Regions from separate parts of the Brachybacterium sp. GU-2 genome, predicted to be linked through region 1. Evidence: riboswitches for the same ligand, from Rfam matches in the RefSeq annotation. Region 1 holds a riboswitch; the other holds the start of a gene.

Region 1 (7,523 bases):
TGTCGACCATGGCGCGCACGGCTGACCACTCCCCGCCGTGCAGCGGCGAGACGGTCGGGGACTGCAGGCCGGGGGTGATCTCGACCGCCCGCTCCAGCAGTGCGGAGGGGATGTCGTAGTCGAGCATCACGTACTCGCGGGCGACGAGCACGCCGCGGATGCGCCGCTCGAGCACCTCGAGCGCGTGCTGCGCCTCGTCGTCCAACTCCATGCCGGGGCGGGAGAAGAGCACGGCCTCGCTGGTCATGATCGCCTCGCCGAAGGGCTCCAGCCCTGCCTCGCGCAGCGTGGTGCCGGTCTCGACGACGTCCGCGATCACCTCGGCGACGCCGAGGCGGATCGAGGACTCGACCGCGCCGTCGAGGTGGACCACCTCGGCGCTGATCCCCCGCTCGGCGAGGTAGTCCTCCACGAGGTTCTCGTAGCTGGTGGCGATGCGGGAGCCCTGCAGCTCCTCGACGGTGCTGTGCGTTCCGGCGGGCGCGGCGAAGCGGAAGGTGGAGCGGGCGAAGCCCAGCGAGAGGATCTCCTGGGCCGGGGTGCGGGAGTCCAGCAGCATGTCCTGGCCGGTGATGCCGACGTCGACCGTGCCGGAGCCGACGTACACCGCGATGTCCCGGGGACGCAGATGGAACAGCTCCACCCCGTTGTCCTCGTCGACCACGACCAGCTCCTTGGAGTTGCCGCGGCGGCGGTAGCCGGCCTCCTGGAGCAGGTCGGCGGCGGGGTCGGACAGGGCGCCCTTGTTGGGCACGGCGATGCGGAGCACGGATCCTCCTCGGCCGATGCGGCGGCCTCGAGACGGGTGGGACGGGAAGTCGGGGGTGAGCGGCGCGGGGCCGGCTCAGAGATGTCGGTAGACGTCCTCGAGGGAGATGTCCTTGGCGATCATCATGACCTGGAGGTGGTAGAGCAGCTGGCTCATCTCCATGGCGGCGTCGTCGGTGGACTCGTGCTCGCAGGCCATCCACACCTCGGCGGCCTCCTCGACGATCTTCTTGCCGATCTGATGGACGCCGGCATCGAGCTCCGCGACGGTGCCCGATCCCTCGGGTCGGGTGCGGGCCTTCTGGGTCAGCTCGGCGAACAGTGCCTCGAAATCCTTCACGGGGCCAGGGTACGCGTCCCGGCAGGTGCTCCGCGGTGGAGACCGCCTGCCGGGCACGAGCCTCGCCCGTGGCTCAGCCGCGGCGGACCGTCGGGTCCAGGTGCGCGGTCTCGACCGTGACCCGGTCGGGCTCGGCGTCGCGGCGGCTGCGCACCCGCCACCAGACGAAGAAGCCGGTGAGGGTGAACGCGCCGTAGAAGAGATACATGAACGCGCTCGCGTAGTAGCCGGCGCTCCACAGCAGCGGCACGCCGACGAGGTCGACCGCGACCCAGATCAGCCAGAACTCGACCCAGCCCTTGGCCATGCCGAAGGTCGCCAGCAGGCTGCCCATGAAGATCCAGGCGTCGGCCCAGACCGGCTCGTAGGAGCCCAGCGCCCGGAACAGCGGGGTGAGCGCCGCGGTGCCGCCGACGAGCACGACGAGCAGCAGGGCGCGGGTGCCCCAGGAGGCCCAGACGGGCTCGACGGCGGTGCCGTCCTCGTGCTTCGCCTGGCGCCAGCGCACCCAGCCGTAGACGCTGGTGGCGATGAACATGATCTGTCGGCCGGCCTGGCCGAGCAGGTCGACGGAGTTCGGGTTGCCGAAGACGCTGCCGAGGAAGACGGTCAGCAGCAGGGCGTTGCCCAGGATGCCGATGGGCCAGGCCCAGACCTTGCGGCGCATGCCGCCGAGCGCGCTGAGCAGTCCGAAGACGTTGCCGAGCACCTCGCGGAGCAGGAGGAACTGGCCTCCGCCGAATTCGATCTTGGCGTCGAAGAGCCACTGCAGGATGTCCATGTCGGTCCTTTCACCTCGGATGCAGTGGCTCCGGGGAAAAGGGTTGCCTGCGGGGCTCGGGGAGGCGTGCGCCGTCCCGGGACCTGCGGGACGTGCGCCTCTCATCCAGGCTGTACTGTCGGTGCCGGAATTCCACCGGCTCCACCGCAGAATGCGGGTCGCGGACTGTCACCGCCGGCTCGGACTTTCACCGACCCCGGAGCACGTCACAGGATGTGACGGAGCAAGGATAGGTCAGTGCGCGGCGTGGGCGCCCGCCAGTTCGCGCAGGGCGGAGATCTCCTCGGCGGCGTCGCGGGCCTTGTAGATCGCGGAGCCCGCGACGAAGACGTTCGCGCCCGCCTCGGCGCAGCGCTCGATCGTCTCGCGGCTGACGCCGCCGTCGACCTGGATCGAGACCTCGAGGTTCGCCTCGGAGATCGCGCGGCGGGCCCGACGGATCTTCGGGAGCATCGTCTCGAGGAAGCTCTGCCCGCCGAATCCGGGCTCGACCGTCATGATCAGCAGCATGTCGAACTCGCCGATGATGTCGATCAGCGGCTCGACCGGGGTGGCGGGGCGCAGTGCGACGCCGACCTGGGCGTTCTTGCGGCGCAGGTCGCGGGCGAGCTTGACGGGGGCGCGGGCGGCCTCGAGGTGGAAGGTCACCGAGGAGGCGCCGGCCTCCGCGAAGACGGGGGCCTGGGTGTCGGCGTCCTCGATCATCAGGTGCGCGTCGATCGGGATGGGGCTGCGCTCGACGATCTGCTCGACCATGCTCGGCCCGAAGGTCAGGTTCGGCACGAAGTGGTTGTCCATGACGTCGACGTGGACGCTGTCGGCGCTGGAGATCTTGTCGAGCTCGGCGCCGATGGACATGAAGTCGGCGTTGAGGATGCTGGGGTGGATGAAGCTGGAGTCGGTGGAGTACGAGATGCTCATCAGCTCGGGGTTCCTTCCTCGGTGGGCACGGGGAGCCTGCGCAGCAGGCAGATGAACATGGCGTCGGTGCCGTGGACGTGGGGCCACAGCTGGACGTCGGGGCCCTCGCCCAGCTCGACCTCGTCCCGCACGGCGGGCAGCAGGCCGGCGCGGACGGCGGGGCGGGCGTCGAGGCGCTCGACGTCGTCGCGGCGCTTGAGGACGTCGGCGACGATCAGGCGGGTCTCGGCCAGGTGCGGCGAGCAGGTGACATAGGCGACGACGCCGCCGGGCGCGGTCGCATCCAGCGCGGAGGTCAGCAGGTCGCGCTGGATCGCGCCGAGCTGGCCGACGTCGGCGGGGGTGCGGCGCCAGCGGGCCTCGGGCCGGCGGCGCAGCGCCCCGAGCCCGGAGCAGGGGACGTCGGCCAGGACGCGGGAGAACTCCCCGGGCCGCTCGGCGCCGATGGTGGTGCCGTCGGCGGTGAGGGTGGTGATCTCGCAGCCGGCCTCGCGCAGGCTCGCCACCGCGCGGTCCACCAGCTCGGTGCGGTGCTCCTGCAGCTCGACGGCGAGGAGGTCGGCGTCGTGGTCGATGGTGAGCCCGCCGAGCAGGGCGGTCTTCCCGCCGGGGCCCGAGCAGAGGTCGAGCCAGTGGGCGTCGTCGGCGAGGACGAGGTCGTCGGCGCCGAGCGCGAGGGAGAGGGCCGCGAGCTGGGAGCCCTCGTCCTGGACGGCGACGCGGCCCTGCTTGACCAGGTCCATGCCGCCGGGGTCGCCGGAGGGCCAGGCGGCGGCGAAGACGGAGAGCCGGCCCCGGCTCGCGCCGTGGTCGATCAGCTCGTCGAGGTCGGTCAGGCCCGGGCGCATCACCAGCGAGACCGCGGGGGCCTGGTTCTGCGCCTCGAGCAGCTGATCGATCTCGTCGCGGGAGCGGCCGTTCCCGGCGAGGGCGTCGGACAGGGCCCGCACCACCCAGCGGGGGTGGGAGTGGACGACGGCGAGATGCCCGGTGGGGTCCTTCTCGCGGTCCGGGGCGACCTCCGCGATCCAGGTGGCGAGGTCCTTCTCCCCCACCCGACGCAGCACGGCGTTGGCGAAGCTCGCACCTCCCGCGCCGACCTCGGCGCGGGCCAGGGCCACGGTCTCGGAGGTCGCGGCGTGCGGGGCGACGGTCATGTCCAGCAGCTGGTAGGCGCCGAGGCGGAGCACGTCCAGCAGCGCCGGCTCGACCTTCGCCAGCGGTCGGTCCACGCAGGCGGCGATGATCGCGTCGAGCCGGCCCTGGGCGCGCAGCGAGCCGTAGAACAGCTCGGTGGTGAAGGCGGCGTCGCGGCCGGAGACGCGGTGGCTGCGCAGCAGGCGGGGCAGGACGAGGTTCGCGTAGGAGTCCTCCTCGCGCACCAGGCGCAGCCCCTCGAGGGCGACCTGGCGGGAGGGGGTGGAGGCGCGGGAGCGCTCGGAGGGGCGGGAGGAGGACCAGCCGCGGCGCGGGCCGCCCTGGCCGCGCGAGCCGGAGCGCTCGCGGCCCTGCGTGTCGCGGGGTCGGTCACGACGGTCGTCCCGCCGACCACCCCGGTCATCGCGCCGGTCGCCGCGATCGTCCTGTCGGTTGCCGCGGTCGTCCCGTCGGTCGCCGCGCCGGTCGTCCCGGCCTCGGCGATCGTCGCGGCCTCCCCGGTCGTCCCGGCCCCGCCGGCTGTCGTCGTGGCGGCGCCCGCCGCGTCGGTCCTCGCTCATGCGCGTGCTCCGTCCTGCTGGTCGTCCTCGAAGCGGGCGTCGGGGCCGAGCCCCGCCCCGCGTGCCCAGTCCGCCGCGCGCATCGGGCGCTTCCCCGCCGGGGCGAGGGTCGCGATGGCGAGCGGGTCGGTGCCGGTGCCCACGAGCACCTGTCGCTTGGTGGCCGCGAGCGCGCCGGGGGCCGACGGGGCGCTCGCGCGCGAGGCCTCCTCGACGGCCTCGAGGCCGAGGATCTTGGTGCGGGCGCCGTCCAGGAGCGTCCACGCGCCGGGCTGCGGGCTCATGCCGCGGATGTGCGCGGAGACCTCGTCCGCCGGACGGGTCCAGTCGATCCGGGCCTCGGCGGTGGTGAGCTTCGCGGCGTGGGTCGCGGCCGCGTGGTCCTGCGGGGTGAGGGTCGCGGTGCCGTCCTCGAGCGCGTCGAGGGCCTCGAGCAGCAGCGCGGCGCCGTCGTCGGCCATCCTCTCGAGCAGCTCTCCGGAGGTCTCGAACTCGCCGATGGCGGTGGGGGCGGCGGCGATCACGTCGCCGGTGTCCAGGCCCTTCTCGAGGCGGAACACGCTCATCCCGGTCTCGCGGCGGCCGGCGAGCACAGCCCGCTGGGCGGGAGCGGCGCCCCGCAGCTCGGGCAGGAGGGAGAAGTGGAGGTTCACCCAGCCGTGGCGGGGGATCTCGAGCGTCCCAGGCGGCACGAGGTTGCCGTAGGCGACCACGGGCGCGGCGTCCGGGGCGAGATCGCGCAGCTGTTGCTGCACCTCTTCATCCCGCAGCGTGGTCGGGGTGAGCACCGGCACCCCGGCCTCGAGGGCGAGGGACTTCACCGGGGACGGGGTGAGCCTGCGCCCGCGGCCGGAGGGGGCGTCGGCGCGGGTGAGCACGCCGACCACCTCGTGGCGGGAGTCGAGCAGGGTGCGCAGGGAGGGGAGGGCGGCCTCGGGGGTGCCGGCGAAGAGGAGACGCATGATGGCCCGAGTCTACGGTCCCACCGGCGGCTCCTGTCGGGCCGTGCCTACAGTGGAGGCCATGAGGCGAGCGCGGTGCGAGGGATGAGCGGGATCGACCCGATCCCGGGCCATGCGCTCGGCTCCCCCGCCTATCGACGGATGCAGCTGGCGCTGGTCTGCGCGGGCATCGCCTGCTTCGCCCAGCTGTACTCCCCGCAGGGGATCTTGCAGCTGATCTCCGCCGATCTCGGCATCGGGCCGGAGCAGGCGGCGCTGACGGTCTCCGCCGCGACCGCCGGGCTGGCGCTGGCGGTGATGCCGTGGTCCTTCGTCGGCGATCGCCTCGGCCGGCGTCCCGCCATGATCCTCGCCGTGATCGCGGCGACGGTGCTGGCCCTGGCGGCGGCCTGGTCGCCGAGCTTCCCGCTGCTGCTCGTGCTGCGCCTGCTGGAGGGGATGGCGCTCGGCGGGGTGCCGGCCCTGGCCATGGCGTATCTCTCCGAGGAGGTCGATGCGCGCTCGCGCGCGGTCGCGGCGGGCTGGTTCGTGGCGGGGACGACGCTGGGCGGCCTGTCCGGCCGGGTGCTGGCCACTCCGGTCGCCGATGTGCTCGGCTGGCGGGCGGGGATGACCGCGGTGGTGATGCTGGCGGTGCTCGCGGCGGCGGGGTTCGTGGCCCTCGCCCCGCGGGAGCGGCGCTTCGTGCCGCAGCGGCGGGCATCGGGCGGGGCCGTCCCGGGCGGACGGGCGGGCCAGCTGCTCGCCCTGCTGCGTGACCCGGGCCTGCTGGCGCTGCTGGCCTGCGCTTTCCTGCTGATGGGCGGCTTCGTCGCGGTCTACAACTATCTCGCCTTCCACCTCAGCGGTCCGCCCTACCTGCTGCCCGCCTCGCTGATCGGGCTGATGTTCCTCGCCTACATGGGCGGCACCGCCTCGTCCCCGCTCGCGGGCCGGCTCGCGTCCCGGCACGGGCGCCTGCCCGTGATGCTGGGCGCGATGGCGATGATGCTGCTGGGCCTGCTGCTGACGCTCGCCGCTCCCCTGCCGGTGCTGATCCTCGGCCTGGTGCTGATGACGGCGGGCTTCTTCGGCGCGCACTCGGTCGCGAGCGGCTGGGCGGGCACGCGCGTGCCCGGTGCACGGTCCCAGGCGACGGGGCTCTACAACCTCGCCTACTACGCGGGATCGAGCGTGCTCGGCTGGGCGCTCGGCTTCGTGCTCGCCGGGGCCGGCTGGGGCGGGGTCGTCGCCGCGGTGGGCGCGGCGGTGGTGCTCGCGGGCCTCGTCTCCGCGGCGCTGCTGCGCGACGAGGACCGTCCCGTCACGTCGGTCGGGAGCGCCTGAGCACCCGCACGCGGCGCCGTGGCCCCGCGGTCCGGGGTCGGGGCGCCGACGTCAGCGCCCCGGGCGCGCCCGCCCCGGCTCAGTACACGAGAGAGAACACCCACACGGCGAGGGTCATGGTCGTGGCGGAGATCAGCACGATGCCGATCAGGTTCAGCCATAGCCCGGCCGACGCCATCTGCGGGATCCGCACGTAGCCGGAGCCGTAGGCGATGGCGTTCGGCGGCGTCGCGACCGGCAGCATGAACGCGCTGGTCGCGGCCAGCGCCACCGGGATCGCCAGCAGCATCGGGTCCACGCCGATGCCGACGGCGACCGCGGTCGCGACCGGGAGGAAGGTCGCGGCGGTCGCGGTGTTCGAGGTGAGCTCGGTGAGGAAGAGGGTCCCCGCGGCGACGATCGCGACGATCAGCACCACGGGCAGGCCGCCGATCCCGGCGGTGACCTCGCCGATCCACTCGGTCAGGCCCGAGGAGCTGAACTGGGCGCTGAGCGCGAGACCGCCGCCGAACAGCAGCAGCACGCCCCAGGGCAGCTTCACCGCCGCGTCCCAGTCCAGCAGGCGCACCCCGCGGGCGGCGCCGGCGGGCAGCGCGAACAGCAGCAGCGCGACGATCATGGCGATGCCCGCATCGCCGATGGGCGGGTCGTCGGCCCCGGCGATCTGCCAGATCAGAGGGATGAACACCCAGCTCAGCGCCGCGAGC
Region 2 (7,523 bases), 1.8 Mb from region 1:
TCATCCCAGGTGAGGCCGACGTTCTCCCCAATTGTGGATAACTCTGTGGACAGTGTGGAAAGGCGAGCATCTGCGCAGGAGGCGATGTGCACGGAGGAATGACAGGAATCTGACGGCGGCGGCGATCCGTGCACAGGTCGTGCACGAGCTTCCTGTGATTGTCGACGAGTCGTCCACGTCGACAGTGTCGGCTGTGACCTGCTGAGATGTCGGTTATCCACGAGATCCACAGCCGTGATGATGAGGTCTGTAGTTTCTTGCTCGTCGTGGATGTGGAGGGCGGGGGCCGGCAGCAGCGGCCGAGGAGCACGGAGGAGCAGGGGCGGAAGTCAAGGATCTGCGGCGGTGTGTCGTCGGAGGGCTCCGGGAACCGATACGCTGTCCACCGTTCGATCACGATCAGGCTTTCGACCACTGCGAAGGAGTGGCAACGGTGAAGTTCCACCTCGACCGCGGCGTCCTCGGCGACGCCGTCTCCTGGGCCACCCGCACCCTCCCTGTCCGTCCGGCGATGCCGATCCTGCAGGGCGTGCGCATCGTCGCCGATGCGGGCGGCGAGCTGCAGCTCTCGACCTTCGACTACGAGGTCAGCGCCCAGATCCGTCTCGAGGCGGAGATCGAGCAGCCGGGCGAGGTGCTGGTCCAGGGGCGCATGCTCTCGGACATCGTCCGTGCCCTGCCGAACAAGGACGTCACCGTCGCGCGCGAGGGCACGAAGCTCCAGGTCCGCTGCGGCAGCGCCCGCTTCGCGCTCGCGACCCTCCCGGTCGAGGAGTACCCGCAGCTGCCCACCATGCCCCCGGTCGCCGGCACCGTCGCGGCCGACGTGTTCTCCGAGGCGATCTCGCAGGTCACCGTCGCGGCCTCGAAGGACGACACCCTCCCGCTGCTGACCGGTGTGAAGGTCGAGATCAGCGGCGAGACCATGACCCTGATGGCCACCGACCGCTACCGCCTGGCGCTGCGCGAGCTGACCTGGAACCCCTCGTCGCCCGGCGCCGAGCTCACCGCCCTGGTCCGCGGCCGCACCCTCCATGAGGTCGCCCGCTCGCTCGCGACCGGCGGCGGCGTCGAGATCGCGCTGTCCGACGAGGACTCCGCGCACCTGATCGGCTTCGAGGCCGGCGGCCGCCGCACCACCTCCACCCTCGTCGACGGCGACTACCCGCCGGTGCGACGACTGTTCCCCGAGACCACCGCGATCACCGCCGTCGTCTCCACCGGCGCGCTGATCGACGCGGTCAAGCGCGTCTCCCTGGTCGCCGAGCGGAACACCCCGGTGCGCCTGTCGTTCTCCGAGGGCCAGGTCGCGCTCGAGGCCGGCGCCGGCGACGACGCTCAGGCCAGCGAGGTGCTCGAGGCGCAGCTCGAGGGCGAGGACCTCGTCGTCGGCTTCAACTCGGGCTTCCTGCTCGACGGCCTCGGCGCGCTCGGCAGCGAGTTCGCCCGCCTGACCTTCACCGACTCGATCAAGCCCTCGGTGATGACCGGGCAGGACTCGCTCGAGGGCGAGCCCGACAACTCCTACCGGTACCTCATCATGCCGATGCGGATCTGAGGGAGGGAGAGCTCCCTCCGTGCACCTGACCGCCCTCGAACTCACCGACTTCCGCTCCTACCGGCAGCTGAGCCTGCCCGTCCGTCCCGGCATCACCGTCATGGTGGGCCCGAACGGGCAGGGCAAGACCAACATCGTCGAGGCGCTGTGGTACCTCGCGACGCTCTCGAGCCACCGCGTCCCCCACGACGCCGCGCTCGTGCACCGCGGCGAGTCCACCGCGATCGTCCGTGCGAGCTTCGAACGCGCCGGCCGGCCCCTTCAGATCGACCTCGAGATCACCCCCGGCAAGGCGAACCGCGCCCGGCTCCAGGGGCAGAACGTCTCCCGGCTGCGCGACCTGCTCGGCGAGGTGCGGGCAGTGCTCTTCGCCCCGGAGGACCTGGGACTGGTCAAGGCCGATCCGGAGGGCAGGCGCCGCTTCCTCGACGAGCTCCTGTTCGAGATCGCGCCCCGCTTCGCGTCGATCAAGGCCGACTACGACCGGGTCCTCAAGCAGCGCGGCAACCTGCTCAAGCAGATGCGCTCGATGCGGCGGGGTGGCTCGGGGCGCAGCGTCGGCGGGCTGGACCCGGCCGAGTCCGCGGCCTCCACGCTCGAGGTCTGGGACCAGCAGCTCGCCCGTCACGGCGCCGAGCTGCTGCGTGCCCGGCTCCACCTCGTGAACCGTCTGCGCCCGCACCTGGGGTACTCCTACCTGCGGGTCTCGACCGACGAGGGGGCCGAGCAGGCGCTCGACCTGCCCCCTGACCAGCGCGGCGAGGTCGCCTCCCCGGCGGACGTCCGCTACCGTTCCGACGTGCTCGACGAGCTCGGCGCCGCGCCCGGGGAGCTGCCCGGCACCCGCGACATCCACGACGTCCTGCTCGCCCTGGTCTCCGCACGCCACGACGAGGAGATCGACCGCGGCACGAACCTCACCGGGCCGCACCGCGACGACCTCGAGATCCGCCTGCACGACTTCCCCGCGAAGGGCTACGCGAGCCACGGCGAGTCCTGGTCTCTCGCGCTCGCCCTGCGCCTGGCCAGCTACGACCTGCTGCGTCTCGAGGAGGGCGACCTCGGCGACGGCGAGCCGATTCTCATCCTCGACGACGTCTTCAGCGAGCTGGACGTGCATCGCCGCGAGCGGCTCGGCCGGATCGTCACCGACGCCTCGCAGGTGCTGATCACGACCGCGAACGACACCGACATCCCCGCCTCCCTCGACGGCGAGATCCACGTGGTCGACGTGACGCTCGGCGAGGCGGTCCCGCGCAGCGGGGGCGGGCTGCGATGAACGGCGGTGCTCCGCGCCCGAGGATCGCGAACCCGTACGGGCTCGGCACCTGGAGTGGGGCAGCGGCGGGGTCCGAGGAGCAGGCGTCCTCGCCGACGGCTCCGGCCGCCGCGCCCCCGCGGGGTGGTGCCCGCGGCGGGGACGGTGCCGAGCGGGCCCGCGGTGGAGCGCGGCCGGGCGCCGAGGGGGCTGGTGGGCCCGTCGCGTCCCGCTCCGGGGCACGGACGCCCGTCGCCCCCGGGGATCCCGACCGCGAGGAGCAGGTGCTCTACGATCCGCCGGACCTGCCGGCGCCGGTGGATCCCTTCGAGCTCGCCCGCCGCACCGTCAACCGCTCCCGTGCTGCCGCCCGTGACCGCGGCCTCTTCCCGATCTCCGCGAAGACGCAGGCCAGGGATGTGCGCGACCGGTCCGGCCGGGCGCCGGGCTACTCCGGGTCGCGCCCGGACCCGCGGGACCCGCAGGGCATCGAGCTGGTGCTGAAGAAGGTGCTGGGGAACCTCGGCTGGAACGCCGGGATGAGCACCGGACGGGTGCTGGACGAGTGGGACGTGATCGTCGGCGAGAGGCTCGCGACGCACTGCCGGCCGGTCTCCTTCGAGGACGGGGTGCTCGTGGTCAGCGCCTCCTCCTCGGCGTGGGCGGCGCAGCTGCGGATGCTCACCCCGCAGTTGATCACCACCATCGAGGAGCACGTCGGCTCCCACGTCGTCTCGGAGCTGAAGGTCACCGGCCCGGCCGCCGCCGAGCGCAGCTGGAAGAAGGGTCGACGGACGGTGACCTGGCGCGGCCCCCGGGATACGTATGGCTGATCGACGTGCTGCGAGGGACGAGCGGTAGGAGGTCAGCGGGTGGGTGGAGCCTGAGCGACGTGCTGCGATGGACGAGCGGTAGGAGGTCAGCGGGTGGGTGGAGCCCGAGCGACGTGCTGCGAGGGACGAGCGGTAGGAGGTCAGCGGGTGGGTGGAGCCTGATCGGGCGTTCATCCGCCGTCATCCTCCCGGCCGCCCCTGCTACGGTGTGCTCTCGACGAGCTGATGATGCTCGCGTGCACTGGGGTCGGTGAAATTCCGAGCCGGCGGTGACAGTCCGCGACCCGAGGGCCCATGGCCCGAGGCTGACCAGGTGGAACTCCTGGACCGACGGTGAGAGTCCGGATGGGAAGCGCACGCGGTCGACGTCGCCTGGCGTACCTGCCGACCCTCTGGGCCCGGCCGGCGCCCCCGGTGACGTCGTCCCCTCTCTTCCTCTCCCTCCGGGATCGCGAGCAGCGGACGGAGGAGAGGCCATGGACCCCGGCACCACGCAGGACGCCCCGCCAAGCGACCGGCCAGGGATCACCTCCGCGGAGACCGCCGCGCTGCGCCGCGCGCTCGAGATCGCCGCGGACCCCGCCGTGCCGTTCGGCCCGAATCCCCGCGTCGGCTGCGTGCTCCTCGCCGCCGACGGGACGGTCCTCGCCGAGGGCCGTCACCGCGGGGCCGGCACCGCCCACGCCGAGGCCGACGCCCTCGCCCGCGCCCGGCAGCTGCCGGGAGCCGCCGCGACTCTGCGCGGCGCGACGGCAGTGGTCACCCTCGAGCCCTGCGACCACACCGGCCGCACCGGTCCCTGCACCCAGGCGCTCCTCGAGGCCGGGATCTCCCGCGTCGTCGTCGCGAGGCAGGACCCGAACCCGCAGGCCGCGGGCGGCATCGACCGCCTGCGCGCGGCCGGGGTCGAGGTCGTCGGCGACGTCCCCGCCGAGCTCTCCGCGGCCGCCGCGGCCCTGAACCGTGGCTGGGAGCACGGCCTCGGCGCGTCCCGGCCGCTGGTCACGGCGAAGACCGCGCTCACCCTCGACGGGTGCGCCGCCGCCGCCGACGGCACCAGCCAGTGGATCACCGGCCCCGCCGCCCGCGAGGAGGTCCACCGGCTGCGCACCACCTGCGACGCCGTCCTCGTCGGCACCGGCACCGCCCGCAGCGACCGCCCGACGCTGACGGCCCGTCGGCCGGACGGCACCCTCCACGCCCGCCAGCCGCTGCGCGTCGTGATGGGCACCTCCGAGGTGGAGGACCTCCCCGCGATAGAGGGCGCCGGGGAGGCGCTGCACCTGCCCACGCGCGACCCGTCGGCCGCGCTTGCGACGCTCTTCGACCGCGGGATCCGGCACGTGCTGCTCGAGGGAGGGCCCACCCTCGCCGCCGCCTTCCTCCGCGCCGGGCTCGTCGACGAGCTGATCGTGCACCTCGCTCCCACCCTGCTCGGCGCCGGCCGCCCCGGCGTCGCCGACCTCGGGATCACCACCCTCGCCGAGCGGCTCGACCTCGAACTGGTCGACGTCGCCCCGCTGCCCACGCCGGGCGGCGCGAGGGACCTCCGCCTCACCCTCCGCCCCCTCACCACTCCCACCCCGGCCTGACCAGGAAGGACACCACCATGTTCACCGGAATCATCGAGGAGCTCGGCGCCGTCGAAGCCCTCGACCTCGGCGCCGACCCCGCCGCCCTGCGGATCCGCTCCCCGCGCGTGCTCGAGGGCATCGCGCTCGGCGACTCGATCGCCGTCAACGGCTGCTGCCTCACCGTCACCGCCGTCGTCGGGGAGACGTGGACCGCCGACGTCATCGCCACCACCCTCGCCGCCACCACGCTCGGCACGCTCCGCCCCGGCGACCGCGTGAACCTCGAGCGCTGCGTGCGGGCCGACGGCCGCCTGGACGGGCACATCGTGCAGGGCCACGTCGACGGCGTCGGCGAGATCCTCTCCCGCGACGAGCAGGACGGCACCACCCTGCTGCGCCTGCGCCTGCCGGGCGGCCTCGTCCGCTACGTGGCGCCCAAGGGCTCCCTCGCCGTGGACGGCGTCAGCCTCACCGTCGCCGCGATCGACGGCGACGAGGTCACCATCGGCCTGATCCCCGAGACCCTCGAGCGCACCACCCTGGGCACCCGCTCCGTCGGCGAGGGCGTGGACCTCGAGGTCGACGTGCTCGCGAAGTACGTCGAGAAGCTCACCGCCGGTCTGCTGCCCGCGCGCGCCCCGGAGGCCGTGACCGGGACGGAGCAGGGACGATGACCGGCCTGCGCCTGGATCCCGTGCCCGCCGCGATCGCGGAGATCGCCGCCGGCCGGCCCGTCGTGGTGGTGGACGACGAGGACCGCGAGAACGAGGGCGACCTGATCCTCGCCGCCGCGACCGCCACCCCCGAGCAGGTCGCCTTCGCGGTCCGGCACTCGAGCGGGCTGCTGTGCGCGCCGATGAGCGCCGAGCGGGCCGACGCCCTCGAGCTGCCGCTGATGGTCGCCGACAACGCGGACCCCTTCCGCACCGCGTACACCCTGACCGTCGACGCGGCCGAGGGGGTCACCACCGGCATCTCCGCCGCGGACCGGGCCCGCACCCTCACCGTCCTCGCCGATCCCGCCGCAGTCCCGACCGACCTGATCCGGCCCGGGCACGTGCTGCCGCTGCGGGCGAAGGCCAGCGGCGTGCTCGAGCGGCGCGGCCACACCGAGGCCGCCGTGGACCTCACACGGATGGCAGGTCTGCCCGCGGTCGGGATGATCGTCGAGCTCGTCCACGACGACGGCACCATGCAGCGCGGCCCAGCGCTGCGCGCCTTCGCCGACCAGCACGGACTGGCCATGATCTCCATCGAGGACCTCGCCGCGCACCGGCGGGAGATCGGTGAGGCGGCGGCGCCGCTCCTGCCGGCAGTGCCGTCCGCCGCACCGGCCGACCCGTCGTCGGGCGCGTTGGCCGGGTCGGTCCCCGCGCTGCTCGAGTTCACCGAGGCGGTGCCGCTGCCCTCCGCCCACGGCGCATTCCGCGCCCTCGCCGTGCGGGAGGGGACGGCGGAGCACCTGGTGCTCGTGGCCGGGGACGTCACCGGGGAGGAGCCCGTGCTCACGCGCGTCCACTCCGAGTGCGTGACCGGTGACGTGATCGGCTCGCTGCGCTGCGACTGCGGACCCCAGCTGCAGGAGTCCCTCGCCCGGATCTCCACCGCCGGCCGCGGCGTGCTGGTGCTGCTGCGCGGGCACGAGGGCCGCGGCATCGGCCTGGTCCAGAAGCTGCGCGCCTACGCCCTGCAGGACGCGGGCCGCGACACCGTCGAGGCGAACCTCGACCTCGGACTGCCCGTGGACGAGCGCAGCTTCGCCGCGGTTCCGCGGATCCTCGAGCACCTCGGCGTCACCGCGATCGACCTGCTCACCCACAACCCCGAGAAGGCCGACGCCCTGCGCGCCGGCGGCACGCGCGTGCACCGGGTCCTCGACCTCGAGGCCCACCCCACTGCCGAGAACCTCGCGTATCTCACCACCAAGCGGGACCGGCTGGGCCACCACCTGACCGGGCTTCCCGCGCTCGACCCCACCACTACCACCGCCCCTGTCACGACCCCCGGAGGAACCTCATGAGCGGCCACGGCGCCCCCACCCCGCAGATCACCGCCCGCCCCGACGCCCGCGTCGCGATCGTCGCCGCGTCCTGGCACGAGGAGGTGATGGACGGCCTGGTCGCCGGCGCCCTGCGCGCCTGCGCCGAGGCCGGCATCGACAGGCCCACCCTGGTGCGCGTGCCCGGCTCCTTCGAGCTGCCCGTGGTGGCGGACCGCCTCGCCCGCGGCCACGAGGCAGTGATCGCCCTCGGCGTCGTCATCCGCGGCGGCACCCCGCACTTCGACTACGTCTGCTCCGC

Evidence for each region. Region 1 has a riboswitch for FMN ahead of pnuC (nicotinamide riboside transporter PnuC). Riboswitches for the same ligand answer to the same signal wherever they lie in the genome.
Region 2: another riboswitch for FMN. It lies ahead of ribD (bifunctional diaminohydroxyphosphoribosylaminopyrimidine deaminase/5-amino-6-(5-phosphoribosylamino)uracil reductase RibD); the one in region 1 lies ahead of pnuC (nicotinamide riboside transporter PnuC).

The regions. Positions count from the first base shown of each region.
Region 1 covers NZ_CP133037.2:343,879-351,401, reverse strand. Annotated here, with positions in the region: gene hisG (ATP phosphoribosyltransferase) at 1-769, opposite strand, end outside; gene RBL05_RS01695 (phosphoribosyl-ATP diphosphatase) at 845-1,108, opposite strand; gene pnuC (nicotinamide riboside transporter PnuC) at 1,182-1,889, opposite strand; FMN riboswitch at 1,979-2,097, opposite strand; gene rpe (ribulose-phosphate 3-epimerase) at 2,124-2,810, opposite strand; gene RBL05_RS01680 (RsmB/NOP family class I SAM-dependent RNA methyltransferase) at 2,810-4,528, opposite strand; gene fmt (methionyl-tRNA formyltransferase) at 4,525-5,490, opposite strand; gene RBL05_RS01670 (MFS transporter) at 5,575-6,816, shown strand; gene RBL05_RS01665 (SLC13 family permease) at 6,896-7,523, opposite strand, start outside.
Region 2 covers NZ_CP133037.2:2,255,502-2,263,024, reverse strand. Annotated here, with positions in the region: gene dnaN (DNA polymerase III subunit beta) at 434-1,558, shown strand; gene recF (DNA replication/repair protein RecF) at 1,578-2,837, shown strand; gene RBL05_RS10310 (DciA family protein) at 3,101-3,649, shown strand; FMN riboswitch at 3,882-4,011, shown strand; gene ribD (bifunctional diaminohydroxyphosphoribosylaminopyrimidine deaminase/5-amino-6-(5-phosphoribosylamino)uracil reductase RibD) at 4,126-5,241, shown strand; gene RBL05_RS10300 (riboflavin synthase) at 5,259-5,897, shown strand; gene ribB (3,4-dihydroxy-2-butanone-4-phosphate synthase) at 5,894-7,243, shown strand; gene ribH (6,7-dimethyl-8-ribityllumazine synthase) at 7,240-7,523, shown strand, end outside.